Regions from separate parts of the Parazoarcus communis genome, predicted to be linked through region 1. Evidence: predicted binding sites of a transcription regulator. Region 1 holds the regulator's gene; each other region holds the start of a gene.

Region 1 (9,993 bases):
CTGGCCGGGCTGGCGACGTTCGAGGTGACAGATCAGCCGCAGGCGCATCTTGCGGCGGCAGGCGGTTTCGCCAAAGATGGTGCGGATGTTGAGAATGCCGAGTCCGCGCACCTCGATGAAGTCCTGCAGCAGTTCGGGGCAACGGCCCTCGAGCACGCTGGGTGCGATCCGCGAGAATTCGACGATATCGTCGGCAACCAGGCCGTGACCGCGCGAGATCAGCTCCAGCGCAAGCTCGGATTTGCCCGCGCCGGAGTTGCCGGTAATGAACACGCCGAGTCCGAGCACGTCCATGAACACGCCGTGCAGCGACACCTTTTCAGCGAGCTGCCGCGACAGGTATAGGCGCAACTGGTCGATGACCCCGGCAGCCGGCTGCGGTGTGGTGAACAGCCCGACGTTGTGCGCCGCACAGACGCCATGGACGATGTTGGGCACTTCGCAGCCGTCGGCCAGGATGAAGGCGGGCGGATGTGCAGACAGGATGTCGTTGAGGTGGTGCGCGACCTTGTCACGTGACTGCCGCTGCGCCCAGGCCAGCTCGGCTGCGCCGAGGATCTGCAGGCGGGTAGGGTGAATCAGGTTGAGGTGGCCAATCAGGTCGGCTGGCCAGATGCGCTCTTCGGCAACAGAGAGAACCGCGTCGATACTGCCGCTGACATGGGTCAGCTGCAGACGTTCGCGGTTGTCCTCATACAGCTGCGAGAGGCTCGTTTGTCGCATCGGTACCCCAGTCGTTGAACAGGGTGTGTAGCGCCTGTGCGTCGGGTGCGGCCTGCAGCTGTTCGCGGAAGCTGCGATCGCTGAACATCTGCGCCAGCTCCGACAACAGCTGAAGGTGGGTTTCGTTGGCCTGTTCGGGTACCAGCAGGACAAACAGCATGTTCACCGGACGACCATCGGGCGCATCGAACTGCACCGGGGCTTCGAGACGTAGAAACGCGCCGGCTGCGTCCTTCAGGCCCTTGATGCGGCCGTGGGGAATGGCAATGCCCTGGCCGAGGCCGGTCGATCCAAGGCGTTCGCGCGCAAACAGGCTGTCGAACACCATGCTGCGGGCGATGCCCTGATTGTTTTCGAACAACAGGCCGGCCTGTTCGAAGACGCGCTTCTTGCTGCTGGCGTCGAGGTCGGCAACCACGTTCGAAAGTGGCAGGAGTTGGGAGATGAGGCTCATGCGCTTTGGGGCTCACGCAACGCCGCCGGAGCGGACGCCACGCTGAAAGGTCTCTCAGGCCCGGGCAAAGCCGGACCGCCAAATTGAGCGGCGGATTATAACTTCACCCGGGTCCGAAAGGCCTGGTGAAAAATCACGCCTCGGGAGTCTGGTGCTTGTGCGAGTCGTGGTGGTGATCGGTGCTCTTCTGCTTGTACTTGAGCACCTGGCGATCGAGCTTGTCGGTCATCGCATCGATGGCAGCGTAGAGGTCGGCGTCGGCGCTTTCGACGTGAATGTCCTTGCCGCGCACGTGCACGGTGACTTCAGCCTTCTGGTCGAGTTTCTCAACGGAAAGGATCACGTTCACGCTGGTAACGTTGTCGAAGTGACGGATCACGCGGTCAAGCTTGCCGGAGACGTACTCGCGGATGGCCGGTGTCACTTCAACGTGGTGTCCGGTGATGTTGAGATTCATGTTAACTCCTCTTGGTATCAAAGCGTTTTACGCAGACTGACCGGCGGGATATTGAGTGATTCGCGGTATTTGGCGATTGTGCGCCGCGCGACCACGATACCCTGCTGGCCCAACAGATCGGCAATCTTTGCGTCGGACAGGGGTTTCTTTCTGTCTTCGGCGTCCACCAGCTGGCGAATCAAGGCACGAATCGCTGTGGAAGAAGCCGCACCACCGGTGTCGGTGGCAACGTGACTGCCAAAAAAATACTTGAGTTCGAATACGCCGCGCGGCGTCGCCATGTACTTCTGAGTGGTGACGCGCGATACGGTTGATTCATGCAGCTCGAGCTGGTCCGCGATCTCCCTGAGGGTCAATGGACGCATTGCCACCTCGCCATGATCGAAGAACTGTCGCTGCTGGTCAACGATGGCCTGAGATACACGCAAAATGGTATCAAAGCGCTGTTGTACGTTCTTGATCAGCCAGCGTGCTTCCTGCAGCTGGCCGGTCAGACCGCCGCCCTGGCCCCGGTTCTGCTGCAGCAGGCTGGCGTAGAGCTGGTTGATGCGCAGGCGCGGCATGGCTTCGGCGTTGAGCGACACCGTCCACCGGTTGCGGATCTTGCGCACCACGACATCGGGCAGGACGTAGCGGGTTTCTTCGTTGGAATGCTGCGACCCCGGATGCGGGTCGAGCCGGCACACCAGCGCCTGGGCATCGCGCAGGGCGTCGTCGTCGCACCCGGTGAGGCGCTTGAGCTTCGCAAAGTTGCGTTCGGCCAGCAGCTCGAGGTGCTGTTCGACGATGACCAGCGCCAGGTCGCGGCAGCTGCCTGCCGGCATGGCGCGCAGCTGCAGGCCGAGGCACTCCTGGGGGGTGCGTGCGCCAATGCCCGCCGGTTCGAGCTGCTGCACGTGCCGCAGGGCAATCGCGAGGTCGTCGAGGTCGTAGTCGAGTTCGGGCGGGAGCAGTTCGAGCAGGTCCTCGAGCTCCTGGTGCAGGTAGCCGTCGCTATCGAGCGCTTCGATGATGAAGCGCACCAGCATGCGGTCACGGTCCGTCAGCGGGGACAGGGCAACCTGCTGATCGAGATAGTCGCGCAGCGAGGTGCCTGCGGCCTGGAATTCCTGGAAGTCGCTGTCCTCGTCGTCGTCGCTCTTGCTGCTGGCGCCGCTGCCGGTGCCCGACCAGTCCATGCCTTCGTCAAAGTCGGCCGATTCGTTCTCGTTGCGGGGCTCGGCTTCCTGGTTGGTCTCGGCGCTGGTCTCGCGCGGGGTCTCGGTTGCGGGCTGCGCATCGTTGCCGACCGCGGACGGTGCGAAGTCGCTGCCGTCGCCGTCCTCACGCTCGAGCATCGGGTTTTCCAGCAGAAAGCGTTCGATTTCCTGGTTGAGCTCGAGCGTAGAGAGCTGCAGCAGTTTGATGGACTGCTGCAGCTGCGGGGTGAGCGTCAGGTGCTGCGAGAGCTTGAGCTGAAGGGTTGGTTTCATGATGCCAGTCGGGGCGTGCCGGAATCAGAGACGGAAGTGCTCGCCGAGGTAGACCTGGCGCACTTGTTCGTTGGCGATGATTTCGGGCGGCTTGCCGCTGGCAAGCACGCGGCCGTCGGTAATGATGGTTGCGCGGTCACAGATGCCGAGCGTTTCGCGCACGTTGTGGTCGGTGATCAGCACGCCTATGTTGCGCTCCTTCAGGAAGCGGATGATCTTCTGGATGTCGAGTACGGCGATCGGGTCGACCCCTGCGAAAGGCTCGTCCAGGAGGATGAGGCGCGGGTCGGTGGCAAGCGCACGTGCAATCTCGCACCGTCTGCGTTCTCCGCCTGACAGCGAGATGGCGGTGTTGTCGCGCAGGTGCGCAATGCCAAGTTCTTCGAGCAACTCTTCCAGGCGTTCGTCGATCTGCGCCACCGGCAGTCCGCGGAGCTCGAGTACTGCACGAATGTTCTCGGCGACCGTGAGCTTGCGGAACACGCTCATTTCCTGCGGCAGATACGACAGCCCCAGGCGTGCGCGAGCGTGGATCGGCAGATCGGTCAGGCGTGCGTCGTCGAGCGTGATCTCGCCGCCGTCGGCGCGCACCAAGCCCACGATCATGTAGAAGCAGGTTGTCTTGCCTGCGCCATTGGGGCCCAGCAAGCCGACCACTTCGCCCGAGCCAACCTCGAACGAGACGTCATGGACGACTGTGCGCGCCTTGTAGCGCTTTTGCAGGCCGGTGACCTTAAGCAGACTCATCGGGGGCTTCTTTCAACAGTTTGCAGATCACGTCAGTGGAAAAACCACGGGTTTGCAGGAAACGCGCCTGGCGCGCCCATTCGCGGCGATCGTCAGGTGCGAGGCCAAATCTAGACTGCCACACTGCACGAGCCCGGTCGAGTTCGGATTCCACACATTCGCTCTCGATGGCCTCGTCGATCAAGTCCTTCGATACGCCACGTCTCGCGAGCTCGTGGCGCAGCCGCTGGCTGCCAAACCGGGCAGCCTTGCTGCGAACCCACGCTTCGGCAAAACGGGTGTCGGAGAGCAGTTCGAGTTCGCTCATGCGAACCAGTACGGCTTCGATCTCCTCGGCGCTGCCATATGGAGACAGCTTGCGCGCAAGCTCCACCCGCGAGTGATCCCGACGGGCGAGATGGCGCAGCGCGCGTTCGCGCAGACTCGGCTCGCCCATCAGGGGTCAGCGTCCGGACGGGGCGGAGATCAGGCTTCGGAAGCGACGGGTGCCGCGCCACCGAGCGCGGCCATTTCGCCGAGTCCGACCGCTGCGCGAACCTTGTTCTCGATTTCACGAGCCAGCGCCGGGTTTGCGCGCAGAAACTCGCGTGAGTTGTCCTTGCCTTGGCCGATTTTGTCGCCGTTGTACGAATACCAGGCGCCGGACTTGTCGACGATCTTGTAAGTCACGCCGAGGTCGATGATCTCGCCTTCGCGGGAGATGCCTTCTCCGTAGAGAATGTCGAAGTGCGCTTCCTTGAACGGCGGCGCGACCTTGTTCTTGACGACCTTGACACGCGTTTCCGAGCCAACGACTTCGTCGCCCTTCTTGATCGCACCGGTACGCCGGATATCCATGCGGACCGAAGCGTAGAACTTGAGCGCGTTACCACCGGTGGTGGTTTCGGGGCTGCCGAACATGACGCCGATCTTCATCCGGATCTGGTTGATGAAGATCACGAGCGTGTTCGTGCGCTTGATGTTGGCGGTCAGTTTGCGCAGAGCCTGCGACATCAGTCGTGCCTGGAGGCCCGGCAGCTGGTCGCCCATCTCGCCTTCGATTTCGGCTTTCGGGGTCAGTGCGGCAACGGAGTCGATGACGACGATATCCACGCCGCCCGAACGCACCAGCATGTCGGCGATTTCGAGCGCCTGCTCACCGGTGTCGGGCTGGGAAATCAGCAGGTCGTCAATGTTGACGCCGAGTTTCTCGGCGTAGCCCACGTCGAGCGCATGCTCGGCGTCGATAAAGGATGCGGTGCCGCCGAGCTTCTGCATTTCGGCGATGACCTGGAGGGTCAGCGTGGTCTTGCCGGACGATTCCGGACCGTAGATCTCGACTACACGGCCACGCGGCAGGCCGCCCAGGCCGAGGGCAATGTCCAGCCCGAGCGAGCCGGTGGAGACGGTCTGGATGTCGCGCTCGATACTGCCGTCGCCCATCCGCATGATCGAGCCCTTGCCGAATTGCTTCTCGATTTGAGAGAGCGCGGCGGCAAGCGCCTTGGCCTTGTTGTCGTCCATGAGTGGTCCTTCCTGAGTGAGACGCGAATTATGGCACAGAGCTTGCTGAGATGCTGCTGTCCGAATCGGTAAGGCGAAGGACCTCTTCAAGTGCGGCGATGACGGTCTGCCGTCGCACGGCTTCGCGGTCGCCGTCGAAGTGGCGGGTGGTGGGGAAGACATCGCCCCAGCGCAGCGCAGTGGCGATGCAAACCGTGCCCACCGGCTTCGCCGCACTGCCGCCACCGGGCCCGGCAATGCCTGAGACCGCGACGGTAATACTGGCAAGGCTGTGCTTCAGGGCGCCCGCAGCCATCTCCGCAACCGTGGCCTCACTCACTGCGCCATGCGCGGCGAGCGTCCCGGTGCCGACGTCGAGCATGTCGATCTTTGCCGCGTTCGAGTAGGTGATGAAGCCGCGGTCGAACCAGGTCGAGCTGCCCGCCGTGGCGGTGACGACCTCGGCAATCCAGCCGCCAGTGCAGGATTCTGCGGTGCCAAGCATCCAGCCCTTGCGGGTCAGGGCCTCGCCGACGCGGGCCGAGAGGTGTTCTAGCGTGTTGTCCATGGGTTCAGGCGCCGAAAATGGCAACGAGTACGGCAAGCGAGAGCAGGGTGTAGCCCGCGGCAAGAAGGTCGTCGAGCATGACCCCGAAACCGCCCTTGACCCGGCTGTCGGCCCAGCGGATGGGCGGTGGCTTGGTGATGTCGAACAGGCGGAACAGCGCCACTGCAACGGCCTGCCAGATCAGGCTTGCGGGTGTGAAGGCGAGGACGAGCCACATCGCGACCATTTCGTCCCAGACGATGGCGCCGTGATCGGAGGCGCCGAGCGCGCGTCCGGTGCGCTCGGCTGCGAGAATGCCGGCAACGAAGAGCGCGCACACCAGCGCGAGGAAGGTCGCTTCCGACAGCGGCGTGCGCAGCAAGGGATAGAGCAGCCATGCCAGCAGTGTGCCGGCCGTGCCCGGGGCCTTGGGCGAGAGCCCCGAGCCGAATCCGAGTGAAATGAAATGGGCCGGGTGGCTCAGCAGCAAGCGCGTGGTGGGGCGTGTTTCAGGCAAAGTGGTCGTATCCGGAAAGCATGGGATAAAGCAGGCGGCCGTCGGTCTCGCGCAGCATCAACTGGCGGGGGTGGCCGGTGAGGCGGCCAATGCGGTGCAAGGCAATGCCCTGCTCATGCGCGATCTTGAGTACGGTGTCACGGCGATCGGCGGGGGCGCAGAACAGCAGTTCGTAATCGTCGCCACCGGCGAGCAGCGCACGCCGCGCCTGAGCCTCGTCGGCCCCCGTCGCACGCAGTTCGGCCAGGGGGAGCAGGGCAATGTCGATTTCGGCGCCACAGTCCGAACGCTCGAGGATATGGCCGAGATCGCCCAGCAGGCCATCCGAGACATCGAGCATGGCGTTGGCGATGCCGCGCAGCGCCAGGCCGAGTTCGACCCGGGGGGTGGGGTGCTGCAGGGCGCGAATGCAGTGCTCACGTCCCGTCGGGCCAAGGTCTATCCTGTGTTGCAGGGCTGCGAGGCCGAGTGCGGCCAGTCCGGGCTGCCCGGAGACCCAGATATCGTCACCGGTGTGACCGCCAGCCCGCGTGATGGCCTTGCCCGCAGGGAGTTCGCCAAGGATGGTGATGCTCAGTGTGAGCGGGCCGCGTGTGGTATCGCCGCCGGCAAGATCAACGCCGTAGCGCGATGCGCAGGCGAACAGACCCGCCGAAAACGCCGCGAGCCAGGCTTCGTCGGCGCCCGGCAGGGTCAGGCCAAGAAAGGCCCAACGCGGCTCAGCACCCATGGCGGCGAGGTCGGACAGGTTCACCGCAAGCGTCTTCCAGCCAAGATCGTGCGGATCGGTGTCGGGAAAGAAATGCGTGCCGGCCACCAGCATGTCGGTCGATACCGCCAGTTGCATGCCCGGGCGCGGGCGCATCAGTGCCGCATCATCGCCGACGGCAAGGTCGGTATGCGCCGTGGGGCGGGTGAAGTGGCGGTGAATCAGCTCGAACTCGGAAGACATGGATCTGAACGGGAAAATTCGGGTTGGCGCCCGAGCTTACCGCACTCGCTGGTCGTGTGGCGCGCCCGGCACTGTTGCAATCATGGTCTTTGAGGAGGAATAAGCCTTTCTTGCGTCGCTGCCGACGCCCCAAAATGGGTAAGATGCGGTGCAAAGCGGTAAATGAGTGGATACTTAATGGTTCAGACCTCGCATCAAGGACTCCGTGGCAAGTTGCTGGCGATCGTCATCGTGATCGTCGGTATCGTCATGCTGCCGGTTCTCGTCATGGGAGACCGCTATCTGGTGCGGCAGTCCGGCGCCGAGGCCGAGCGGCAGCTCAAGGCTCTGAGCCGCCTGGCGCACGATCTCGTCGAGACGCAGTTCGCCACGCTCGGGAATGGCCTTACCCAGCTTGCCGATGCGATGGCCTTGCGCTTTGGGGGCGCCTACTCGGGGGCGCCGCAGGCAGGCAGTGCGCCGGAGTTCTTCATCGACGGTGTGCCGGTGAGTGAGCGGTCTGCCGAGCTGGCGCGCTATGGCGGTGATCTGCGCGGCACGCTCGCGGCCGTGCTCTCTCGCGAACGCGACGGGTTTCGCGTCATCGCCTCGACGCAGTGGGGGGATGACGTGGTTGCGCCGGTTCTCCAACTTGAGCCCGCATCCGTCAGTTTGCTCGAAGCCGGGCAGCGCTGGCGTGGTCGGGTCATGATCCGGGATCGACACTATCTGCTTGAGGTGCTTCCTGCGCGTGATGGGGGGGGGCGGCTGGTTGGCGCGATGGCGGTCGGGGTGGATCTCAACCGCGCCCTGAAACCCTTGCGTGAGCGGCTGCGGACGTTTGTCATCGGAGATAGCGGTTATCTCTACGTCGTCGATGCCAATCCGGGGCCCAGTTACGGCCGCTTCATCTCCCACCCGCTTCAGAAGGACGATGACCCACGGTCTCCGCTCAATGAAGTCGGCGAGCAACTTGTCTCGAACATGCTGGCAAGTCAGCAGGGTGTGATCGCCTACGACTGGCAGAACCTGGAGCGTGGCGAAACCGAACCCCGCAGCAAACTGGTGGCGTTCGAGCACAGCGAGTCGCTGGACTGGGTCGTGGGCGCCAGTGGCTACGTCGAGGAGTTTGGCCGCAGCGCGGTGCGGCTGCGCTACGCCGTTGGCGTGGTCATGGTGCTGATGGCCATCTTTCTGATGGTCGGCCTGAAAGGCACCATAGAACGCATGGTGATGCGGCCGATGCTGCGTTTGCAGCGCACGCTCCGTACCCTGAGCAGAGGGAACGAGGCGCTCGTTCATTCCGAGGATGAGTCGGCCCTGGTCTCTGCTATCTGTCGCATTCTGGTGCATACAGGTGGGTTCCGGCTGGCCATGATCGACTGTGTGGAGGCCGACGGCAGACTCAGGCGTGTTGCGTCGGAAGGCGAAGCGCGGCGTCTGTGCGCGGTGCTGGATGCGGGCGAGGGCCAGATACAGGCGCCAGCGTTGAGTGCGTTGCAGGCGGGCGAGCCGGTGCATCTGACCTCCGGCGAGGACTTCGATCCGGTGTTGAGGGATGCCGCGGTGCAGGATGGATGCGAGGCCATGATTGCCTTTCCGCTGCACGGAGGAGAGCGCCTGCTGGGCGTGCTGTCCATCGGCGCAAGCAGCGTTCGCGACCTCGATCGCGGTGGTGTCGCACTGCTCAAGGAGCTGGCGGAGGATCTTGGCTACGGTCTGATGAGCCTGCGCAGCGAGGTGGCGCGCAAGACCGCAGAACGTGCGCTGATCCTGCGCGAGCGTGCGATCGAGACGACACGTGACGGCGTGCTCATCCTGCATGCCGAAGACGGTGCTTTCGTGATTCGCGATGTCAATCCGGCCGCCGAGAAGATCCTGGCGATGTCGCGGGAGCAACTCATCGGGTGCACGTCGGACGTGCTTGGCGTTCTCGATCGGGGTGGCGTCGCGGCGCTGGAGGGCGCGCTCGGTTCCCTGCGCGAGTCGGTGCTCGAACTCGAAGGGGTCGGGGCCGACGGGGCGAGTTTCTGGTCCGAATGCGCGGTTGAACCGGTTCGAGGGGAGGATAGCGACTGCGTGGTGCTGGTGATCAAGGATGTCACTGAGCGCATACGCTATCTGCAGCAACTCGAGCATCAGGCGCATTTCGATCCCTTGACCGGCCTGCCCAACCGCTCACTGCTCGATGACCGGCTCGAGCAGGCGATCATCACCGCAAAGCGGCATCAGCGCGTGCTGGCGGTGGCCTATCTCGATCTCGATCATTTCAAACGCATCAATGACGATCTCGGTCATCGCACTGGCGATCGGCTGCTGTGCGAAGTCGCGCAACGTTTGCGGAGCGTGCTTCGTGATGGCGATACTGCCGCCCGTCAGGGCGGAGACGAGTTCGTTGTGCTGCTTCCTGATCTTGATGGCGAGGAGCAGGCCTATGCCGTGCTGTGCCGGCTGCAGCAGATTCTGACCGCGCCGGTCGAAATCGAAGGTCGGCAGTTCTTTGTCACGACCAGCATCGGAGTCAGTCTCTTTCCGCGCGATGGCGATGAGGACGAGACGCTGCTAAAGCGTGCTGACATCGCGATGTATCAGGCCAAGGCGGCCGGGCGCGATGCCATACGTTTCTTTACCTCGGAGATGAATGAGCAGGTGCAGGACCGGCT
Region 2 (9,993 bases), 370 kb from region 1:
GACGAGATCGAGCCGTCACCGTCGGTGCTGCGTGCCGCTCTTGCCGCGGCGTCGAGGCGGAAGATCAGGTCGCCCAGCGGGTCGGCGTCGGCGCTGCTGTCGACACCGGTCGCGCCGGCGGCAATCGCCTGTGCCTCGCGCATCATGGCGGCAGGATTTGCCGCCTGACGAATCACGTTTGAGATGTCGAAGCCTTTGTTGTCCATGGTTCCGGGCATGGTCAGCGCGCTGATTGCACTCGTCGAGGTATTGCCCGTAATGCCGCCGAGCTGCCGAAAGAGCGCCTCGCTCATGCCGTTGTTCTTGCTTTGCGCCATGTTCAGCGCCAGCTGCTGGTCGAGCAGCGACTGATAGGTGCGCGACTGCTCGCTGTCGAACATGCTGTTGGTCGGCGTGGCCGCGCGCATCGCCTTGAGCGCCATCTGCAGGAACATCGCCTCGAACTGCTTGGAGGCCGCGCGCAGGGTTTCCGGGTCATCGGGATTGGTGCGGGCGAGGCGCTTCAGATCGCCCAGCGAGCCCGGGTCAAAGGCGTTCATCTGGATACCGGAAGTCATGTCGGCCCCTCCCTCAGATGATCTCGAGCTCGGCGCGCAGGGCGCCGGCGGACTTCATTGCCTGCAGGATGCTGACCAGATCCATCGGCTTGGCACCGAGCGCGTTGAGCGCCTTCACCACGTCGGCAAGACTGGTGCCGCCGCGGACGTTCATCAGCGCGCCGCCCTCCTGATCGATATTCACCAGTCCGGACTGGGTGACCACCGTTCGCCCGCGCGACAGGGGTTCAGGCTGCGACACCTGCGGCTGCGCATTCACGGTGACGGTCAGATTGCCGTGCGCCACGGCGCAGTTCAGCAAGGCCACGGTCTGATTCATCACCACCGAACCGGTACGCGAGTTCACGATCACCTTTGCCGCTTGCTGCACCGGTGTCACATCGAGATTCTCGATCCGGCCGAGGAAGGCGACCCGGGTGTTGACGTCGAGCGGCGCCCGAACCTGGATGCTGCGGCCGTTGATTGCCTCGGCCGAACCCGGTGCGACCATGTTGATCGCATCGACCACCCGGCGTGCGGTACCGAAATCGGTGTCGTTGAGCTCAAAGAAAACGTACTCGCCCTGCCCCAGCATGGCCGGCACTGCGCGCTCCACGGTTGCGCCGCCGGGAATCCGTCCGGCCGAAAGATGATTGATGGTCTGAGCCGCACCGCCAGCCTGCCCGCCCGCGCCGCCGACGACCATGTTGCCCTGGGCCAGCGCGTATACTTGTCCGTCCGCCCCCTTGAGCGGCGTCATCACCAGCGTGCCGCCACGCAGGCTCTTGGCATTGCCCATCGACGACACCGTGACGTCGATCGCCTGTCCCGGGCGCGCAAAGGGAGGCAGCGTCGCCGTGACCATGACCGCCGCCACGTTTTTCAGCTGGAGACTCGTACCTGCAGGCAGCGTCACCCCCATGTTGCCTAGCATGCTGATGATGCTCTGAACGGTGAACGGCGTCTGGGTGGTCTGGTCGCCCGACCCGTCCAGGCCCACGACGATGCCGTAGCCGACCAACTGGTTGTCACGCACACCCGCGATCGAAGCCAGGTCCTTGATGCGCTCGGCCGCCGCGGGGGCCGCGAAGATGCCTGACAGCATCACGCAGCTCATGAGTATTGGAATGAAGCGAAAGCGCAGGGCTCGCATGGCGGCCTCCTCAGAACGGCAGGATGGCAACGAAGAAACGCTGCAGCCAACCCATGGTGTTCGACTCATCGATGAAGCCGCTGCCGCGGTATTCCATCCTCGCATCTGCGACCTGAGTCGATTGCACGGTATTGGTCGAGCTTACCGTAGTGGGGTTGATCACCCCGGAAAAACGGATGTATTCGTTACCCTGATTGATCGCGACCTGCTTCTCGCCGGAGACGAGCAAATTGCCGTTGGGGAAGACATCGATTACCGTGACCGAGATCGTGCCGCTGAACACGTTGTTAGCGGCCGCCTCGCCCTCTCCCGAGAAGTCAGAATCGGTCGTAATGCTGGCGTCGAGCCCGTTCAGCTTCGCGTTCTGCAGTGCAAGCAGGTTGGGCGCGGTCAGGCTGACACCGCCGCCAAGGCTGGAGCCACGGGTCGCCGACGCATTCGCGCTTTTCTGCGCGGTGTTTCGTTCGACCAGATTGATGGTGATGATGTCGCCGACATTGCGCGCGCGCCGATCCTCGAACAGGGGTCGCAGGCCGCCGGGCTGATAGATGCCGCCGGTCGCGGGTACTGCCTGCGGCCGCATCTCGGGGCGGGCACTCATGGGCTGGTGCACCGAAGTCGGCGGCGTCGAATAGATCGACGCACAGCCGCTCAGGAGCAGGACCAGAACAAGCGCGATCGCTTTCATGACAGACCTCTTAGAGCTGGGTCAGACGGCCGAGCATCGAGTCGGAAGTCTGGATGGCGCGCGAGTTCATCTCGTAGGCGCGCTGGGTGACGATCATGTTCACCAGTTCCTCGGCCACGTTCACGTTCGAGGTCTCGACATAGCCTTGGTTGAGCACGCCGGTGCCGTTGAGTCCGGGCTGATTGGGCGTCGCAACCCCGCTCGACGCGGTTTCGAGGAATAGATTCTCGCCCGCGCTCTGCAGTCCGCCCGGCGCAATGAAGGACGCGAGCTGAATCGAACCGAGCTGGGTCGGCGTCGTCTGCCCGGACTGCAGGGCGCTGACGGTGCCGTCCTTACCGACCGTCACGGTCAGCGTATCCGACGGGATGTTGATGTTGTCTGCGAGCGGATAGCCGCTCGCGGTGACCATGTTGCCCTGGCTGTCGATCTGAAAGGCGCCGTCACGGGTGTACGCCGTGGTGCCGTCCGGCAGCGAGATCTGGAAGAAACCGTTGCCCTGGATCGCGATGTCGAGCGAACCGCCCGTCTGCTGCAGGTTGCCCTGGGTGAAGATGCGCTCGGTGGCGACCGGCTTCACACCGGTACCGATCTGCAGACCCGAGCCAATCTGTGTCTGCTGGGTGGATTGCGCACCCGGCTGGCGAACAGTCTGGTACAGCAGATCCTCGAACACCGCACGCTGGCGCTTGAAGCCGTTGGTGGAGACGTTGGCAAGGTTGTTGGAGATCACGTCCAGCGAAGTTTGCTGGGCATCCAGCCCGGTACGGGCGGTCCACAGTGAGCGGATCATGATGGGTTCCTCTTGACGGTGCCGGCGTCGGCAGGTGCCGCGCCTCGGCTGGGGATCGGCCAGGTTTCAGTTTAGGCCGGCAGCGTTGCAGGCCATCTCGGGATTAACAGTGCAAAAACCATGCTAATCCCTGCCTTATCCGTGGCCTGTGCCGCGAAATCAGCGGCTCGAGAGCAGTTGGGTCGCCGCGCGGTCGTTTTCCTCGGCCGTACTGAGCATGCGCGTCTGCATCTCGAACTGACGGCCGAGCGAGATCATGGTCACCATCTGGTCCACCACGTTCACATTGCTGCCCTCGAGATAGCCGCCGGCAGTTTTTACCGCCTCGTCTGCCGGTTGCGGCAAACCGTCGCTGGAGCGAAACAGGCCGTCGTCGCCGCGAACCAGTGTGGCCTCGGGCGGGTTGACCAGCTTCAGCTGGTCTACAGCGTTCACCACCCCCTGCCCGGCCTGCAAGGCTGAAATCGTGCCGTCACTGCCGATCACGATCTCGGAATCGGGCGGCAAGGAGATCGGACCGCCGCCGCCGATCACCGGCAAGCCGCTCCGGGTTTGCAGGATGCCGTTGGGGCTCACCTCCAGACTGCCGTCCCGGGTGTAGGCCTCGGAGCCGTCGGGCATCTGCACCGTCAACCAGCCCTTGCCCTGAATCGCGACATCGTAGGCCCGGCCGGTGGCCTGCATGGGTCCCGAGCTGAAATCGGTTGCGACGCTGGCATCGGTCGTGAATGCGCGCGTATGCATCGCCTCGGTCTGAACCTCGACCGCGCGCAGCTTGTGCATCTCGGTGCGAAAACCGGTCGAGGTCGCATTCGCAAGGTTGTGCGACACTGCGGCCTGCTGGTCGAGCGTGCCCTTCGCACCCGTCATGGCGGTATAGATCAGGCGGTCCATGTCGCGCCCCCCTTAGTCAGAAGTCTGATTAACGCAGGTTCACCAAGGTCTGCAGGATCTGGTCCTGAGCCTGGATCGACTGCGCGTTGGCCTGGTAGTTACGCTGCTGGACGATCAGCTGAACAAGCTCCTGGGTGAGATCTACGTTCGACTCCTCGACCTGCCCTGCACTCAGCGAACCAAGCACACCGGTACCCGGCGCCCCCACCGTCGGCTGGCCCGAATCGTAGGACTCAGCCCAGAGGTTTCCACCCAGCGAGGTCAGCCCCTGCGGACTGGAAAAGTTTGCCAGCGCAAACAGGCCCAGATCCTTGATCTGACCGTTCGAATACGTGCCCTGCAGCACGCCGGTGCTGCTCACCGAGACGCCGGTCAGGCTGCCCGTCGTGTAACCATCCTGCCTGGGCGACGTGGTCACCGCAGAACTCGTGTTCCACTGCGTGGACTTTGCGAGACTGAGCGAGAAGGTCAGACTGTCTGCGCCAGTCGCAAGCTCTGTCGCCGTCCGGGTCAAGGAGAACACGCCATTGCCGGCAACTGTTGTGTCCGGCACGCCGAAAGCCGTGAAGGCAATCGACCCGAGATTCTCGAGCGGCTTGCCCGTCGAGAGCGCCGGATTGGTCGTATCGGGAACGACATCGTTGCTCAAGCGGCCATAGACATTCCAGGTATTCGGCGCCACGCCGCCCACATCCGGATCGCGGACGAAGAACAGGCTCATCAGTGAGCCATTGCCCAGACTGTCGTACACGGTCATCGAGGTCGTGTAGTTGTAGCTGTCGACCGGAATAGTCGTGGCATTGAGAAAACTGTTGATATCGCTGCCCACCGGGGTCTGATTCAGCGGGTTATGGGCCTTGGAATCGAGGTTGAGCCCGACGGACGCCGTGGTGGTTTCGTTCGGACTGACGTTCGACGTATCGATCTGCAGCACCGACGGCACGCCGGCGAAAACTGTCGTTCCACCCGTGGTCGTGCCCGCATACCCGGTCACCATGTCCCCGCCGGCATTGACGATATAGCCGTTCTTGTCGACGTCGAACTGACCGTTACGCGAATACGCAATCGAGCCATCCGTCCTTTCCAGGCGGAAGAAACCGTTGCCGCTGATGGCGATATCGAGCGGATTGCTGGTGGCGGTCAGCCCCCCCTGAGTGAAGGACTGCGACACCGCCCCCACATACGTGCCGATGCCAATCTGCTGGGACGATGTCCCGCCCGCCATAGCCGACGCATAAGCATCGGCAAAGATCGTCCTGCTCGACTTGAAACCCACCGTGCTGCTGTTGGCAATGTTGTTGGAAATGACGTCAAGCGCCTTGGAGGACGCATTCAACCCGCTCAAACCTTGCTGGAATGCCATGATCTTTACTCCGGATCAGAGAATTTGCTTGATGTCGGCAACTTTGAAGATGCCCAGTGACCCGACCTGAAGGTCCGTGCTACTGGGGCCACGAATCACGCTGCTGACGGAGCCGAATTCGAGCGTGCGTGCAACGACGTTATTTTCGCCCTGCGTCGCGGTGACGCTCACCGTGTATTTGCCATCCGCTGCACGACTGCCATCGGTGGCCGTACCGTCCCAGATGAAGTTCTGGCTACCTGCTGCCACATCGGTGACAGTAACGGACGCCACCTCGAGACCAGACGAATCCTTGATGGAGAGCACCACGCTGTCGGCCGGACCGTCGAGCTCGAAGCCACCAACAGCGCCCGCTTCGGTCAGCTGCAGCCCCTTGCCCTCGACCAGCACGCCGCGCCCCACCAGCGATGCAGCCTGCAGGCTTTCGCCGGAAGACTGCGAATCCAGCAACTGCCCCATCAGGGTATTGAGCTTCTCGATGCCCTCCACCGTGCTCAACTGCGCCAGTTGCGACGTAAGCTCGGCGTTCTCCATCGGATTCATGGGATCCTGGTTCTTCAACTGCGTTGTCAGCAGCGTGAGGAACTGGAGCCGGCTGTCTGCCGCCACGCTGTCAGCAGAAGTATCCGTGCGCGCGAGATTGCTCAGGATGTCCTGCGCGGTCTGTGTGCTCGAAGTGACGGTGCTCATTTCATTCTCCTGGCTGTTACGGCATAGATTGCCGGTCAGCGCTTACTGACCAATCTGCAAGGTACGCTGCAGCAAGGTTCGTGCCGTGTTCATCACTTCGGCGTTGTTCTGGTAGGAACGTGAGGCCGAAATCATGTTCACCATCTCCTCGACCACATTCACATTGGGCATCTCGACATAACCCTCCGCGTTGGCTGCGGGATTCGCAGGTTCGTACACCAGGCGCATCGGCGCGGCACTCTCGACCACACCGGTGACCTGCACGCCCACCGAGCCCTCTCCGGCCACGGGCCGTGCGGCAAAAACAACCTGCTTGGCGCGGTAGGGCTGACCATCCTCGCCCACTACGCTGTCGGCGTTGGCAAGGTTGGAGGCGGTGGTATTGAGCCGCAAGGACTGAGCGCTTAGCGCAGATCCAGCAATCGAGAATACGTTGAAAATGCTCATGATCCACCTCCGTGATGACGTGCTTACTGACCAGTGATCGCTCTTTGCATGCCGCTCAGCAAGCCATTTATAAAGGTGATGCTCGCTTCGTAGTGAATGGCGTTTTCGGCAAACGCAGCGCGCTCGACATCCATGTTTACCGTATTGCCATCGACACTGGACTGGAGTTCGGTGCGGTACTTGGCAAGGCCATCAAGCGGGTTGCCACCACTGCCCTGCAGGTGCCCCGGGCGCGTTGCACTCAAGGCGAGCGGCCCCATGCGTTCCCCCACTGCGCCCTTCAGCGCTTCGCGAAAATCGATGTCACGCGCCTTGTAGTTCGGGGTATCCGCATTGGCGATGTTGGATGCCAGCAGTTGCTGACGCTGGGCCTGAAGATTCAGTGCGGACTGGTGAATCTGCATCTGCCGATCTAGCTGGGTTCTCATCTCATCACCTCGGAAACTGGGTTGTCGCTGCAAGCGCAACGGAAAAATGCGTTCACTGCCTGCATTGCACCTTCCATGCCACCCATGGTAGCCCCCTGCAATCAAGCCCCTGGCGCAGATAAGACCGGAAAAGTCCGGCCAATTTCACCGCTATCCGGCGCATGCTGCCGGTACACGGCAGAACTTGCCGGCGATTGCAGTTGCCTGCGTGCAAGCGACGTGCTGCAATCGCGACATGAAGATTCCACTTTCCGCCCTGCGCTCAAGCCGAAGACTCATCCTCGCGCTGGCCGCATCCGGCCTCATGCTGGCCGCATCGCCGCTGCACGCTCAACAGCCGCCTGCACCGGTGACTGCCGTCGCGCACCAGCTGCTCGAACTCGAGACACGCGGCCTGCCCGGTCGCGTCGAGCTGCAGATCAGCGCGCTCGATTCACGCAATCAACTCCCGCCTTGCGCCCAACTCGAAGCCTTCATCCCAGGCGGGACACGCCCCTGGGGGGCGATCAGCGTCGGCGTGCGTTGCGAATCGCCGGTAACGTGGCAGGTATACCTGCAGGCACGTGTCGCGGTGATCAACGACTACTTGGTCTCCGCCCGCCCGCTGCGCGCTGGCCAGATCGTCGGCCCGGCAGATATCGCGCGACGGAACGGCGACCTGACCGCCCTGCCCGACAACACGCTGACCGACCCGGCGCAGGTGGTCGGACATCGCACCCGCTATGCGCTCGCCAGCGGCAATCCGATTCGCGGCGACATGCTGCGCATCCCCGCTGCGGTCAAGCAGGGACAGAACGTGAAAGTCATCAGCCGTGGTGAAGGCTTTCAGGTCTCCAGCGAAGGCCGCGCCATGAACACCGCCGCGCCGGGCGAGAGCGTACGCGTGCGCATGTCCAACAATCAGGTCATCACCGGCACGGCCACGACAGATGGCAACGTCGAAGTCGGTTTCTGAATCGGAAGCGCGGCAAGGCGGCCTCGGATGAGGATCCGTCGCACTGACGATGTGTTAAATGCCCTAAAGTTTTCGGCAAAGCTGCCGATCTAACAGTCAGACAAGTTTCATCTGGAGCTTCACCATGAAGATCGAAGGCACGGGCAAGCCGCTTGGGTCGGTACAGCCAGCGGACGCAAGACCCAAACCCGCAGCAGGCACACCGCCTCCAGCCGGGGGCGACAAGGTCGAACTTTCATCGCTGTCGTCGAGCATGCAGAAAGCCGAAGCCGCGATGGCCAACACCCCGGTTTCGGATAAGAGCCGCGTAGATGAGATCAAACTCGCCATCAGCGAAGGCCGCTTCAAGATCGACGCCAACCGTATCGCCGACGGCCTGATCGACAGCGTTCGCGGCCTCCTCGACGGGCAGACACGCAGCTGAGCAGTTTCGCGCTAGACTCCGCCCATGCAGACACCTGCGCCCGCCGAAATACAGCGCATCGCGCTCCTGATCGAAGCTGAAGCGATTCAGCTGAGGGAATTCGTCGACCATCTCCAGCGCGAAGAAACCCTCCTCGTGAGCGGCGATACCGAAGGGCTGCTGGCGCTTACCACAGCCAAGACCGAACGCTACCGGCAGCTCCAACGCCTGCACGACGACCGCGCCTTGCTGCTCGGCCGCCTCGGCCTCCCCAACAAGGATGCCTCGATCCGCCACGTGTGCGCTCAGCTTCCGCGCGTGCTGAAGCGATGGGACGAAGTCATCGAGCTCGCCCGGCAGGCCCGCACACGCAACGAGCTCAACGGCAAGCTCATCAACGAACGCATGCAGCACAATCAGGCCGCACTCTCGGTCCTGCTCTCCGCCGCAAATCATCCACAACTGTACGACGCCGACGGCCAGTCTCGCCCCACCGGCGGCGGCCGCATCCTCGGCAGCGCCTGACGGCTCAAAGGAATATTTCAAAGGGGTCAGAGTCGTTTGATCGAACGCGATCAAACGACTCTGACCCCTTTGAAAGCGTTTGCCCCCTTTGAACCATCATTGAACCGCTGTTCGTCTCTGCTATCCTTGCGCCCTTTCCGGAAATTTCAGGGCCGTCATGGCAGGCACGCAATACGACGAATCCTCCTTTCGCGTTCTCAAGGGACTCGAGCCGGTGCGCGAACGCCCGGGCATGTACACCCGGACCGACAGCCCCACCCATATCATTCAGGAAGTCATCGACAACGCCGCAGACGAGGCGCTGGCTGGTTTCGCCAAGAAGATTCACGTCACCCTGCACCTCGATGGCTCGGTCATGGTGGCCGACGACGGTCGCGGCATCCCGGTCGGCCTGCATCCCGTCGAAGGCGTGCCCGTGGTCGTGCTGGCCTATACCCGGCTGCACGCAGGTGGCAAGTTCGACAAGCGCGAGGGCAATTCCGCCTATGCGTTCTCTGGCGGCCTGCACGGTGTGGGCGTCTCGGTCACCAATGCGCTGTCCACCCGCATCGAAGTGGAAGTAAAGCGCGACGGCAAGATCCACCGCATCGACTTCTCCGAAGGCGGCGAAACCATTAGCCCGGTGCGCATCGAAGGCGACTGCGGGCGTCAGACCGGCACCCGCGTGCGCGTGTGGCCTGACCCGAAGTATTTCGAGTCGCCCCGTGTGCCGATGAACGAGCTCGAACGTCTGTTGCGCTCCAAGGCCGTGCTGCTGTCGGGCGTGGCCGTGCGCCTCGACATCGAGCAGGCCAACGGCCCGATGCTGACCAAGACCTGGTCCTACCCGGAAGGTCTGGCAGGCTATCTCAACGAGGTATCGGGCGATATCGAGCCGGTGGCACCGATCTTCACCGGCGAGAAGTACGCAGGCAAGGATGACACCAGCTTTGCGCCGGGCGAAGGTGCGAGCTGGGCGCTGGCCTGGTTCGAATCCACGGTACCGAGCGAGTCCTACGTCAACCTGATTCCAACCGTCAATGGCGGCACCCATGAATCCGGCCTGCGCGCCGGGGTCTTCGATGCGATGAAATCCTTCATCGACCATCACACCCTGCTGCCACGCGGCGTGAAGCTGC
Region 3 (9,993 bases), 520 kb from region 1:
ATTCATTGTTGAGCAGCAGGGCCTGAAACCGGAGGGCTGAGGCTTGCTGCAGTCTGAAAATGCTGGCGCTGTCGCACGATGCGGCAAGGCCAGCGCGGAAATCAGCCGAGGGTGTACAGCCTTATGGCCGCCAGCGCGACGCCGCCCAGACACGCAAGCCCGGAAAACAGCCAGCGCCAGGCGAAAAAGCGCGGTCTGAAACCGACGCCCGTCACGAAACCGGCACTCATCGCCCAGAACAGCGCCATCGCGGCCCAATGGTCGGCTCCACCGCCGGGTGCGGCGAGCGCCCCCGGCCAGATGGTGATGCCGAGCATGATGGCGATGGCGGCGAGCAGCGGCAGCAACTGAATGCTGCTGCCGGGCTGGACAACCGCCGGGTCAGTTTGCCGGTCGGTCATTGTCGGCGCCCGTCGGGCGGGATCCGCCGCCCCGGGCCTCCTCGCGTGCGGCTTCGTTCTCGCCCCACATGGCGTTCAGAATTGCCAGCAGGACGGCAAAGCCAATGCCCAGTACCCATGCGAAATACCACATCGTGTGCTCCTTTCTCTATTGGCTCAGTAGGCCGAGTGTTCGTTTTCGCGGATGTAGGCGGTCGTGACCTTGCCCGACATCACCTTGTAGGCCCAGCTCGTGTAGATGATGATCAGGGGCATGAAGATGATCGTGGCCCAGAACATGATGCCCAGTGTGCGATGGCTGGAGACGCTGTCCCACACCGTCAGGCTGGCGGCCGGCATGGTCGAGGACGGCATCAGGAAGGGGAACATCGACACCCCGGCCGTACCGATCACGCCCACGATGGCGAACGACGATGCGACGAATGCGGTGAGCGTGCGGCCACGCGCCACCATCAGCATGCCAACGGCGGTGCCGAGGTAGGCGATTGCCGGCACGATCAGGGTCAGTGGCATGTCGCGGTAGTTCGCAAACCAGGCGCCGCTTTGCTGCACAACGGTCTTCGACATCGGGTTGGGCTGGGCTGCGGCATCAACGGCAGAGGTGATCACGTAGCCGAAGTTGCCTTGCGCCAGCCAGATGCCGGCACCAGTGAAGCCCACCAGCATCAGCGCACCGAATACCAGTGCGGCGGTGCGCGCCCGGTTCTGTATTTCACCCTCCGTACGGTGCGCCAGATAGATCGCGCCATGGAAGGTGATCATCGCCGTGCTCACCACGCCGGCAAGCAGCGCAAACGGATTCAGCAGGCCCCAGAACGACCCGGTGTAGTACGACACCAAGTTGTTGTCGAAGTGGAAGGGCACGCCTTGCAGCAGGTTGCCGAATGCGACGCCAAAGATCAGCGGCGGCACCGCACCGCCGACGAACAGGCCCCAGTCCCAGGTCGTCCGCCACGTGGCGTTGTGGATCTTGCTGCGGTAGTCGAAGCCGACGGGCCGGAAGAACAGGGCCCACAGCACGGCCAGCATGGCCCAGTAGAAGCCGGAGAAGGCGGTGGCATACACCAGCGGCCAGGCGGCAAAGATGGCGCCGCCGCCGGTGATGAACCACACCTGGTTGCCATCCCAGTGCGGTCCTACAGTGTTGATCACGACTCGACGCTCTTCGTCGTTCTTGCCGACGAAGGGCAGCAGCGTGCCGACGCCCATGTCGTGACCGTCCATGATGGCAAAGCCCACGAGCAGTACGCCCACGAGAATCCACCAGATGAGTTTCAGGGTCGGGTAATCGAAGATCATGGTCTTGGCTCCTGATCAGGCTTTGGCAGCAGCGTGGTGGGTTTCGTTGAGATAACGGCCAGTACCGAGGCTGCCCGGCCCCTGGCGGGCAAAGCGAACCATCAGGTACATCTCGACCACGAGCAGCAGGGTGTAGAAGCCGATGAAACCGGCGAGCGAGCCATACAGACTTTCCACGGTCAGCGTCGACACCGAAAGGTGGGTCGGCAGTACGCCGTAGATGGTCCAGGGCTGCCGGCCATACTCGGCGACAAACCAGCCCATCTCACAGGCCAGCCAGGGAACGGGCAGGAACCACAGCGACCACTTCAGCAGCCAGGTGCGGGTGGCGAAATCGCCCTTGATCGAATACCACAGCGCAAGACCGAACAGCGCGAGCATGGCAAAGCCCATCGCCACCATGATGCGGAAGGTCCAGAACAGCGGCGCGACGCGGGGCAGGGTGTCGCGGGTGGCGCGGTCGATGATCTCCGGGGTGACATCATCCATCGACACGACGTACTTCTTGAGCAGCAGGCCGAAGCCGAGATCGGCTTTCACCTTGTCAAAGGCAGCACGGGTCGCGTCGTCGGCCGGCGCCTGACGCAGCTTCTCAAGCAGGCGAACAGCTTCGATGCCGGTGACGATGCGCTCGCGATTCTTGACCAGGATCTCCTTGATGCCGGGCAGTTCCTTGTCGAGCGAACGGGTGCCGATGATGCCCATCGCCCAGGGGATATGAATGGCAAAGTCGTTCTTCATCTCCTCCTGGTTGGGGATGGCGATCACGTTGAAGCTGGCGGGCGCCGGTTCGGTTTCCCACATGGCTTCCATCGCGGCGAGCTTGGTCTGCTGGGCTTCGCCGAGTGCGTAGCCGGACTCGTCGCCGAGCACGATCACCGAGCACACCGACGCAAAGCCAAAAGCGGCCGCAATGCGGAAGCTGCGCTTGGCAAACTCGATATCACGCCCCTTCAGCAGGTACCAGGCCGAGATCGACAGCACGAACATTGCGCCGGTGACATAGCCTGCCGACACCGTATGCACGAACTTGCCCTGTGCGACCGGATTGAACAGCACCGCCCAGAAGTCGGTGAGTTCCATGCGCATGGTTTCATAGCTGAACTCGGCCCCGACCGGGTTCTGCATCCAGCCGTTGGCGATCAGAATCCACAGGGCAGACAGGTTTGTCCCCACCGCCATCAGAATCGTCACCAGCAGATGCTGGCGGCGCGAGAGCCGGTCCCAGCCGAAGAAGAACAGACCGATCATGGTCGATTCGAGGAAGAAGGCCATCAGGCCCTCGATGGCAAGCGGGGCGCCGAAGATGTCGCCCACGTAGTGCGAGTAGTACGCCCAGTTGGTGCCGAACTGAAACTCGAGCGTAATGCCGGTGGTGACGCCAAGTGCAAAGTTGATGCCGAACAGCTTGCCCCAGAATTTGGTCATGTCCTTGTAGACGGTCTTGCCCGTCATTACATAGACACTCTCCATGATGACCAGCATCCAGACCATGCCAAGCGTAAGCGGCACAAACAGGAAGTGGTACATCGCTGTTGCGGCAAACTGCAGCCGCGACAGGTCTACGAGTTGTTCACTGACCATCGTGTTCTCCATCAATCGAGATTTGTTGTTTTGCAGATGCTGACGGTGCAAACCTGGCTGCAACGCTGTCGGGCGCCACGGGCACCTTCTCCTCGCGAACGAAAACCCACCACAGGGCGGTGATCAGAACAAGCTTGATCAGGACGACCAGGACGAGTTCACGAACGAGTTTGCGATCGGATGTGGCAGCTTGTGGCATAGGAAACTCCAGGTTTGCTTGAATCCTATCAAGATCCGTACCACACATAAAAGCAATAAAAAGTTGATTAAAATCAAATTGTTGGTTAAGTAATTGAATATTTTGATTGACCTGTTTGTGCCATAGTGGCAGATTGGTTGCGCCAACATGTCAAGAGTGACAGTCCATGTCTGCCGACCCGCGACCACTGCCAGAACTCGTTTCATTCATAGAAACGCTGCCGGAACCCCACATCCTGTGCGACCGTGACTACCGGATCATCGCGGCCAATGCGGCGTACCGAAGTTCGTGCGCCGACGGTCGCAGCGTGGTCGGTCGCACCTGCTACGACGTGTCGCATCACTACAGCGTCCCCTGCGACCGGGCAGGAGAGTCCTGTCCGCTGTCGCGAAGCCTGCAGTCCGGGCAGCGTGAGCGGGTGCTGCATCTGCATCACACACCGCGTGGCGAGGAGTACGTCAACATCGAGCTTTCGCCGGTCCGTGACGGCAGCGGGGAGATCGCCTGGTTCATCGAGAAGATGGAGCCGATGCCGGTTGCGCGCGGGGTGTCCGACAACCATGGCCTGATCGGCCGTGCGCCCGCCTTTCAGCGCATGCTGGAACTGGTGGTGCGGGTTGCGCCATCGGAGGCCAGCGTCCTGCTGCAGGGCGAGTCCGGCACCGGCAAGGAACTTGTCGCCAGTGCGGTGCATGAAGCCAGCCGGCGTGCGGATCGGCCCTTCGTGGTGGTGGATTGCTCCGGGCTCCCCGATACCCTGTTCGAGAGTGAAGTCTTCGGCCATGAGCGTGGCGCCTTCACCGGCGCGGTGGCGCGCAAGCCGGGGCTCGTCGAGGCCGCCAGCGGCGGCACGCTCTTCCTCGACGAGGTCGGCGACATTCCGCTGAGCATGCAGGTCAAGCTGCTGCGCCTGCTCGAAACCGGCACCTATCGTCGCGTCGGCTCAACCGAGTTGCGCCGCGCCGATATTCGTCTGGTGTCGGCGACCCACCGCCCCCTGCAGGAGATGATCGGCGACGGGTCGTTCCGGCAGGACCTGTACTTTCGCCTGAATACCTTTCCGATCATTGTTCCACCCTTGCGCGAGCGGCTTGAAGACTTGCCCCTGCTGGTCACTTCCTTGCTCGAACGTGTCGCGCCGAACCGCAAGCTTGAACTGTCCGCCGATGCCATGCAGGTACTCGCGGCCTATCCGTTTCCGGGCAATGTGCGTGAGCTTCGCAATGTGCTGGAGCGTGCGAGCCTGATGTGTGACGGCGACATGATTCATCCTGAACATCTGGCTGAAGAGATCAGGCAGGGGGCTGCCGCCATGCCCCCACCGGGTCGGTCTGTGCATGAGAGCGCAGCGATTGCCTTGGGCGGGCATGCCGTGCCGGATCTTGGCGAACTCGAACACCAGGTGCTGCGACAGGCGGTGATCAGCCATCGGGGGAGCCGGCGTGAGCTCGCTGCCAGACTGGGGTTGAGCGAACGCACGCTCTACCGGCGCCTGAAAGCGCTCGGGCTGGACAAGGCGCTGGACTGACGGCTGCCAGATCGATTGGCAGGTACTGCCATCATGGCAGCCGTGGCAGCGCGGTGGAATCGGGGCTGTTTTGCATCTATCTGAAAAATATAGGTTTCCTGTTTGGCACGCAGATTGCTAATTCGAATGTGAAGCGAGGCTGTATCGCAATCGTCGTCCGGTCTTCACCTCTGAGACCCCCCAACCCCTTGGTGCTGCGATTGCGTATGACAAGTGCCTGAATGGCACGACATCCGGCCTCGCTTCCTTTTTTCGAACGCATTTCAATCGCAAGAACCGAACGAGGGAGCGTCCATGTCTGACTGCCTTAAGGACCGTCGTAAACTGCTCATTGCCACAGGCGGAGCTGGTGCCGTTGCAGCCGCAGCGAGTGCCGTCCCCTTTGTGGCCAGCCTGACGCCGTCCCAGCGTGCGCGCGCCGCAGGTGCGCCTGTCGAGGCGGATGTCAGCAAACTGGCCGCCGGCGAGATGATGACCGTCGAATGGCGCGGAAAGCCGGTGTGGATTCTCCGTCGCACGCCGGAAATGCTGGCTGCGCTGGAAGGGCATGACCAGGATCTCGCCGATCCCGGCTCCAGTGAAAACCAGCAGCCGGCGTATGCGGCAAACCGGCACCGCTCGATCAACCCCGAGTTTCTGGTGGTTGTCGGCATCTGTACCCACCTGGGCTGCTCGCCCTCCGAGAAGTTCGCGCCGGGTGCGGAAAGCGGTGTCCGGGCCGACTGGCCGGGCGGCTTTCTGTGCCCGTGTCACGGTTCCACCTTCGATCTGGCCGGCCGTGTCTTCCTGAGCCAGCCGGCGCCGACCAATCTTGAAGTGCCCCCGTACATGTGGCTGTCCGATGCGGTTGTCCGCATCGGCGAGGACGAGAGCGGAACGGCCTGATCGGTCAGGTCCGCACCCTTTCCCCGGCGCCGGCGTGTGGCGCAATCGGCAAGGCGGGAGCGACCGCCTCATGTTTGAGGCAATGCACAGCAGGAGTACCCATCATGAGAGTTGCAGTCACAAGCCAGAACTTCAGCACCGTCACCGCCCATGCAGGCAAGGCGAGGCGCTTTCTGATCTACGACATCAGCAATCCGTGTTCGCCACGTGAAGTAGAGCGACTGGATCTGCCCAGGGAAATGTCATTCCACGAGTTTCACGGCGATCACCATCCGATCGACGGTGTTGACGCACTGGTGACCGGCGGCGCGGGTGAGGGCTTTGTCGCGCGTCTGGGACAGCGTGGTATCGAGGTCGTGATGTGTGGCGAGACGGATCCGCTGCAGGCGGTAAAGGACTACATCCAGGGCACAGTCAAGCCTGTTACGCCCGGCGAACAAGAGCATGGCCACCATCACCACCATCACCACCATCACCACCACAGCCACGGCAATCATCAGCACTGATCCTGATTGAACACCGCGAAGAAATACGGCGGCCTGCACAGACAGGTCGCCGTATTTACTTGTGTGGCGGTGGCGTCGGGCTCAGCTGAGCCATTCGGGTCTGAGCAGCATGATCAGGCCCAGGCCAAGCATGGCGATGCCGCTGAGCAGCTTGAGCGCCCGGCCACCCCTTTCGCCGAGTTTCGCACTGCCCAGCGCAATGACGGCCAGCGTGACCATCAGGGCATCGTCCGCGATGTAGCCGACGATGTAGAGCCCGAGATAGGCATAGTGTGCGAGGGGGCCGAGTTGCTGCTGGGTGAGGACTGCCGTGTACAGGGCAGGCAGACCGGCAGTGCACAGGAGCTCGACGAAGTTGACGATGACGGCCAGCACCGCAACGCCCACCAGCGAGGCGCCAAGACGCTCTGCCTTGAGGATGTCGCGGATCCGGGCATAAAGCCCGGGCTTCACCGAGTCGGGGATCGAAAGCGATATGCCGCGGCCCGCCGCGACAAAGTCCTTTACATTGATGATGCCGATCAGAATGGCCACGCAGGCAAGGGCGGCCCGAATCGCTGCCGACATGCCCACGAACAGAAATATGTTCAGCCACGCGGCCATGAACGCGTAGTACACCGCGCCGCTCACCAGCACGAAGGTGCCAGCGACCAGCGCCATGCGTCTGCGGCTCTTCAGACGCACCAGCAGCGACAGCAGGAACAGCAGCAACCACATTGCGCAGGGGTTGAAGCCGTCCAGCAGGCCCATGCTCAGCGTGAACAGGGGCAGGCCCAGCTCCGAGGCGCTCAGGGTGCCGAACTGCCGGGTCTCGATTGCGTCGTTTATCGGTCGGTCTCCGATCAGCGCGCGCAGTTCGGCGCCCATGTGCTCGGCATCGTCGAAGCCAACCAGAATGCGGTCTCCGATCACGAACATGGGCACACCCGGCGGCCAGATCCCGGCGCTGCGGCTCAGCTCAATCAGCGCGTCGCGCGCCGTTTCGTCGCGATCGACTTCGCGGAAGACGATGCGGAGATCAGGACGCTCGGCAGCCAGTTGCCTGAGGAAGTCCTTTGCAGCGGTGCAATGCGGGCAGCCCTCGCGTACAAAGACCGACAGCGCCGCAGGAGAGGCGTTTGTCTCCACGGTCTGATCGGCCACGCTGGCGGCGCTGGCAGAAACGGCAATGGCGGCCAGCACAAGAAGGAGCAGCACGTGTGCCATCCGGAAGAGCGCGTGCCACTGAAATACGCCGCGCCGCTTCAGGGACGTGGCGCGATTTTCGTGGGGCGCGGATGGGGCGGCTCGACTCGTCGATTGCATGGGGGGTTCACCTCCGGCCGCCCTCCAGCTTGCAGACACCTGCTGCGCTTCCCGCTGGCCCGGCGGCGGGCCGCATTTACTCGGGTACGCAGATCTGCTCCCGTTTCGCGGCGATCAGTGTTTTCCAGCTCAGCACGATCACCACCGCTGACAGCAAGGCGAGCAGGGCCCACCCAAGGCCGGCATAGAAAGCGAGGCCGCTGCGCACATGCATTTCGAAGGTGGCGATCGCCATCGCAGCCAGAGGGAAAGAGTAGGCCCAGGCCGAGATGAAGAAAGGCAGGCGCAGGAAGCGCAGGGCGTTGCTTGCCAGCAGCAGGGTGAGGAAGAGCGCAACGAAGTACAGCACGCGCGCCGCGCCATCGAGCGAATCGGTCAGCGCGAGGTAGGAGATGAAACCCACTGCCGGCGGTGCGATGAGGATGAACAGGGTGGGTGTGAGGCGTGCCGGAAGCGCTTCATGGAAGAACAGGCGATAGAGCACGATGGTCAGGAGCACCAGCCAGAACACCAGCCCGATGCTGAAGAAGAACCAGCTGATGTCGGGCGGTGCGTAGCGCACGCCGGCAATCGGCACCAGGATATTGCCCACCACCGGAATGAACCACGCGGGGTTGGCGTGCTTGATGTCGTAATGCGTATGGTGAATCCAGCTGCTCATCGCGGACAGCGTGAACAGCAGGTGGGCGATCACTCCCATGCCCCACATGTACCGCGCAACGCCGGGCGCAGTCGATGTCCAGGCGATCGACAGCAGGATGAGGCCGATGGATATGGCGGGAAAGAAGTTCAGCCGCACCGGGTGTGAGTGTTCGGCGGCGACGGCGTCCGGATGGCGGAGCAGCTTCATCGCGTACACGATGAGCAGAAAGACGTACAGACCGCTTGTGAGCAGGCGCAGCGATTCGCCGATCACCGCGGGGGCGCCGCCGACATGGGCGGCCTTGATCCAGGCAATGCTCAGTCCGGCCATCCCCATTACGGTGGAAAAAAGGGCAATCGGGAAGTGCTCAAGCCTTGATTCAGCGCCCGGATGTGGCTTGGCTGATGCAGAGGCGGTCACGGTTCAATACTCCGATTCAATGTTGACGTTCGACCCCCGGCCGGTTCGCACACGGGGGCATGCGAACCGGCTTTCAGGGCTTACAAGGACTTGGTCGAGTAGTACCAGTCGACCGTGTCGTAACCTTCGGAAGCCCGTTTGTTCGCCGCATCTGCAGTCTTTGGCGGCGGCACGATGACGGGTTTGCCCGGACACCAGTTCTCGGGTGTGGCAACACCGTTTGCATCGGAGGTCTGCAGTGCCTGCAGCAGGCGGACGAACTCGTCGATGCTGCGACCATTGCTCATCGGATAGTAGACCATTGCCCGCAGAATGCCATTGGGATCAATGAAGAAGGTCGCGCGCACGGCCTGCGTGTCGGCTGCGCCCGGATGCACCATGCCGTAGGCCCGGGCGACGTCCATCTTGATGTCTTCGATGATCGGGAAGGGGATCTCGACGCCGAATTTTTCCTTGATGTTGCGGGTCCATGCCAGGTGCGAGAACAGGCTGTCGATCGACAGGCCAAGCAGTTCGCAACCCATTTCGTCGAACTTCGGCGCGGCATTGGCGAAGCCGATGAATTCCGTCGTGCATACCGGAGTGAAGTCAGCCGGATGCGAGAACAGGATCAGCCACTTGCCACGGTAATCCTCCAGCTTGCGGTCGCCGTGCGTGGTCTTGGCTTTGAAGGCGGGCGCGGGGGCGTTCAGTTGCGGGAAGCTGGCTTGTTGTTCGTTTTCCATGATCATTCTCCTCTAGGGGCAATGCCGGCTGTCTCATCTTCCGTGCCGGCGCCTTGCGATGGCCAGGGCACACGCGATGTGCTGTGCCTCCGTCATTCCAACAGCAAGGCATGTGCCTGAATCCCCGAACCACGGCGGGGGTGCCAGAGCGCTTTGTTTCTGTGGGGAAATTCCTGAGACAGCTGACGCGCAACCCTTCGCGAGAACCGCCATCGCGCCTGATTTTCTGCCATTCGCTGCCGAAATGGCAGTGACAGCTTTCTGGTCTGTTTGCCCCTGGATTCTGCAAGTGTCTGTCGAAGAACATCTTTATCGATGACGAAGGATTGGCACGAGACTTGTTAGAAGCCTGTTGCCTGGCCGATTTACGCCGGTCTCTTTGACAGGAACCCAGCCATGAAGAACACGCTCCTCGCAGACAAATACCCCATCCACGTTCTGGAGCTCGAAAAGGCCGAAACGCCTCGCGCCCACCTCGATGAACTGTTGCGAGCCCTG

Evidence for each region. Region 1 encodes sigma-54, which starts transcription at its own class of promoters, with help from an activator protein. Its sites were predicted from a motif close to TGGCACGCTTNCTGCTNA; they were not measured.
Region 2: the regulator sigma-54 is predicted to act here: its motif matches at 3,279-3,296, upstream of flgG (flagellar basal-body rod protein FlgG).
Region 3: the regulator sigma-54 is predicted to act here: its motif matches at 3,509-3,526, upstream of cydP (cytochrome oxidase putative small subunit CydP).

What each region holds. Positions count from the first base shown of each region.
Region 1 covers NZ_CP022187.1:4,408,037-4,418,029, forward strand. The annotation lists gene hprK (HPr(Ser) kinase/phosphatase) at 1-723, opposite strand, end outside; gene ptsN (PTS IIA-like nitrogen regulatory protein PtsN) at 692-1,177, opposite strand; gene hpf (ribosome hibernation-promoting factor, HPF/YfiA family) at 1,311-1,634, opposite strand; gene CEW83_RS20200 (RNA polymerase factor sigma-54) at 1,652-3,106, opposite strand; gene lptB (LPS export ABC transporter ATP-binding protein) at 3,131-3,853, opposite strand; gene recX (recombination regulator RecX) at 3,840-4,289, opposite strand; gene recA (recombinase RecA) at 4,319-5,356, opposite strand; gene CEW83_RS20220 (CinA family protein) at 5,385-5,903, opposite strand; gene CEW83_RS20225 (phosphatidylglycerophosphatase A) at 5,908-6,399, opposite strand; gene thiL (thiamine-phosphate kinase) at 6,392-7,351, opposite strand; gene CEW83_RS20235 (EAL domain-containing protein) at 7,514-9,993, shown strand, end outside.
Region 2 covers NZ_CP022187.1:208,200-218,192, reverse strand. The annotation lists gene flgJ (flagellar assembly peptidoglycan hydrolase FlgJ) at 1-557, opposite strand, end outside; gene CEW83_RS01055 (flagellar basal body P-ring protein FlgI) at 571-1,653, opposite strand; gene CEW83_RS01050 (flagellar basal body L-ring protein FlgH) at 1,700-2,377, opposite strand; gene flgG (flagellar basal-body rod protein FlgG) at 2,388-3,170, opposite strand; gene flgF (flagellar basal-body rod protein FlgF) at 3,330-4,064, opposite strand; gene flgE (flagellar hook protein FlgE) at 4,093-5,427, opposite strand; gene CEW83_RS01030 (flagellar hook assembly protein FlgD) at 5,443-6,117, opposite strand; gene flgC (flagellar basal body rod protein FlgC) at 6,160-6,564, opposite strand; gene flgB (flagellar basal body rod protein FlgB) at 6,588-6,992, opposite strand; gene flgA (flagellar basal body P-ring formation chaperone FlgA) at 7,228-7,947, shown strand; gene flgM (flagellar biosynthesis anti-sigma factor FlgM) at 8,072-8,371, shown strand; gene CEW83_RS01005 (flagella synthesis protein FlgN) at 8,396-8,875, shown strand; gene CEW83_RS01000 (DNA topoisomerase IV subunit B) at 9,033-9,993, shown strand, end outside.
Region 3 covers NZ_CP022187.1:357,538-367,530, forward strand. The annotation lists gene CEW83_RS01740 (cyd operon YbgE family protein) at 102-401, opposite strand; gene cydX (cytochrome bd-I oxidase subunit CydX) at 382-534, opposite strand; gene cydB (cytochrome d ubiquinol oxidase subunit II) at 558-1,700, opposite strand; gene CEW83_RS01755 (cytochrome ubiquinol oxidase subunit I) at 1,716-3,284, opposite strand; gene cydP (cytochrome oxidase putative small subunit CydP) at 3,274-3,483, opposite strand; gene CEW83_RS01765 (sigma-54 interaction domain-containing protein) at 3,650-5,011, shown strand; gene petA (ubiquinol-cytochrome c reductase iron-sulfur subunit) at 5,306-5,896, shown strand; gene CEW83_RS01775 (NifB/NifX family molybdenum-iron cluster-binding protein) at 6,001-6,402, shown strand; gene CEW83_RS01780 (glutaredoxin family protein) at 6,484-7,599, opposite strand; gene CEW83_RS01785 (SLAC1 anion channel family protein) at 7,784-8,770, opposite strand; gene CEW83_RS01790 (peroxiredoxin) at 8,851-9,495, opposite strand; gene CEW83_RS01795 (DUF6858 family protein) at 9,892-9,993, shown strand, end outside.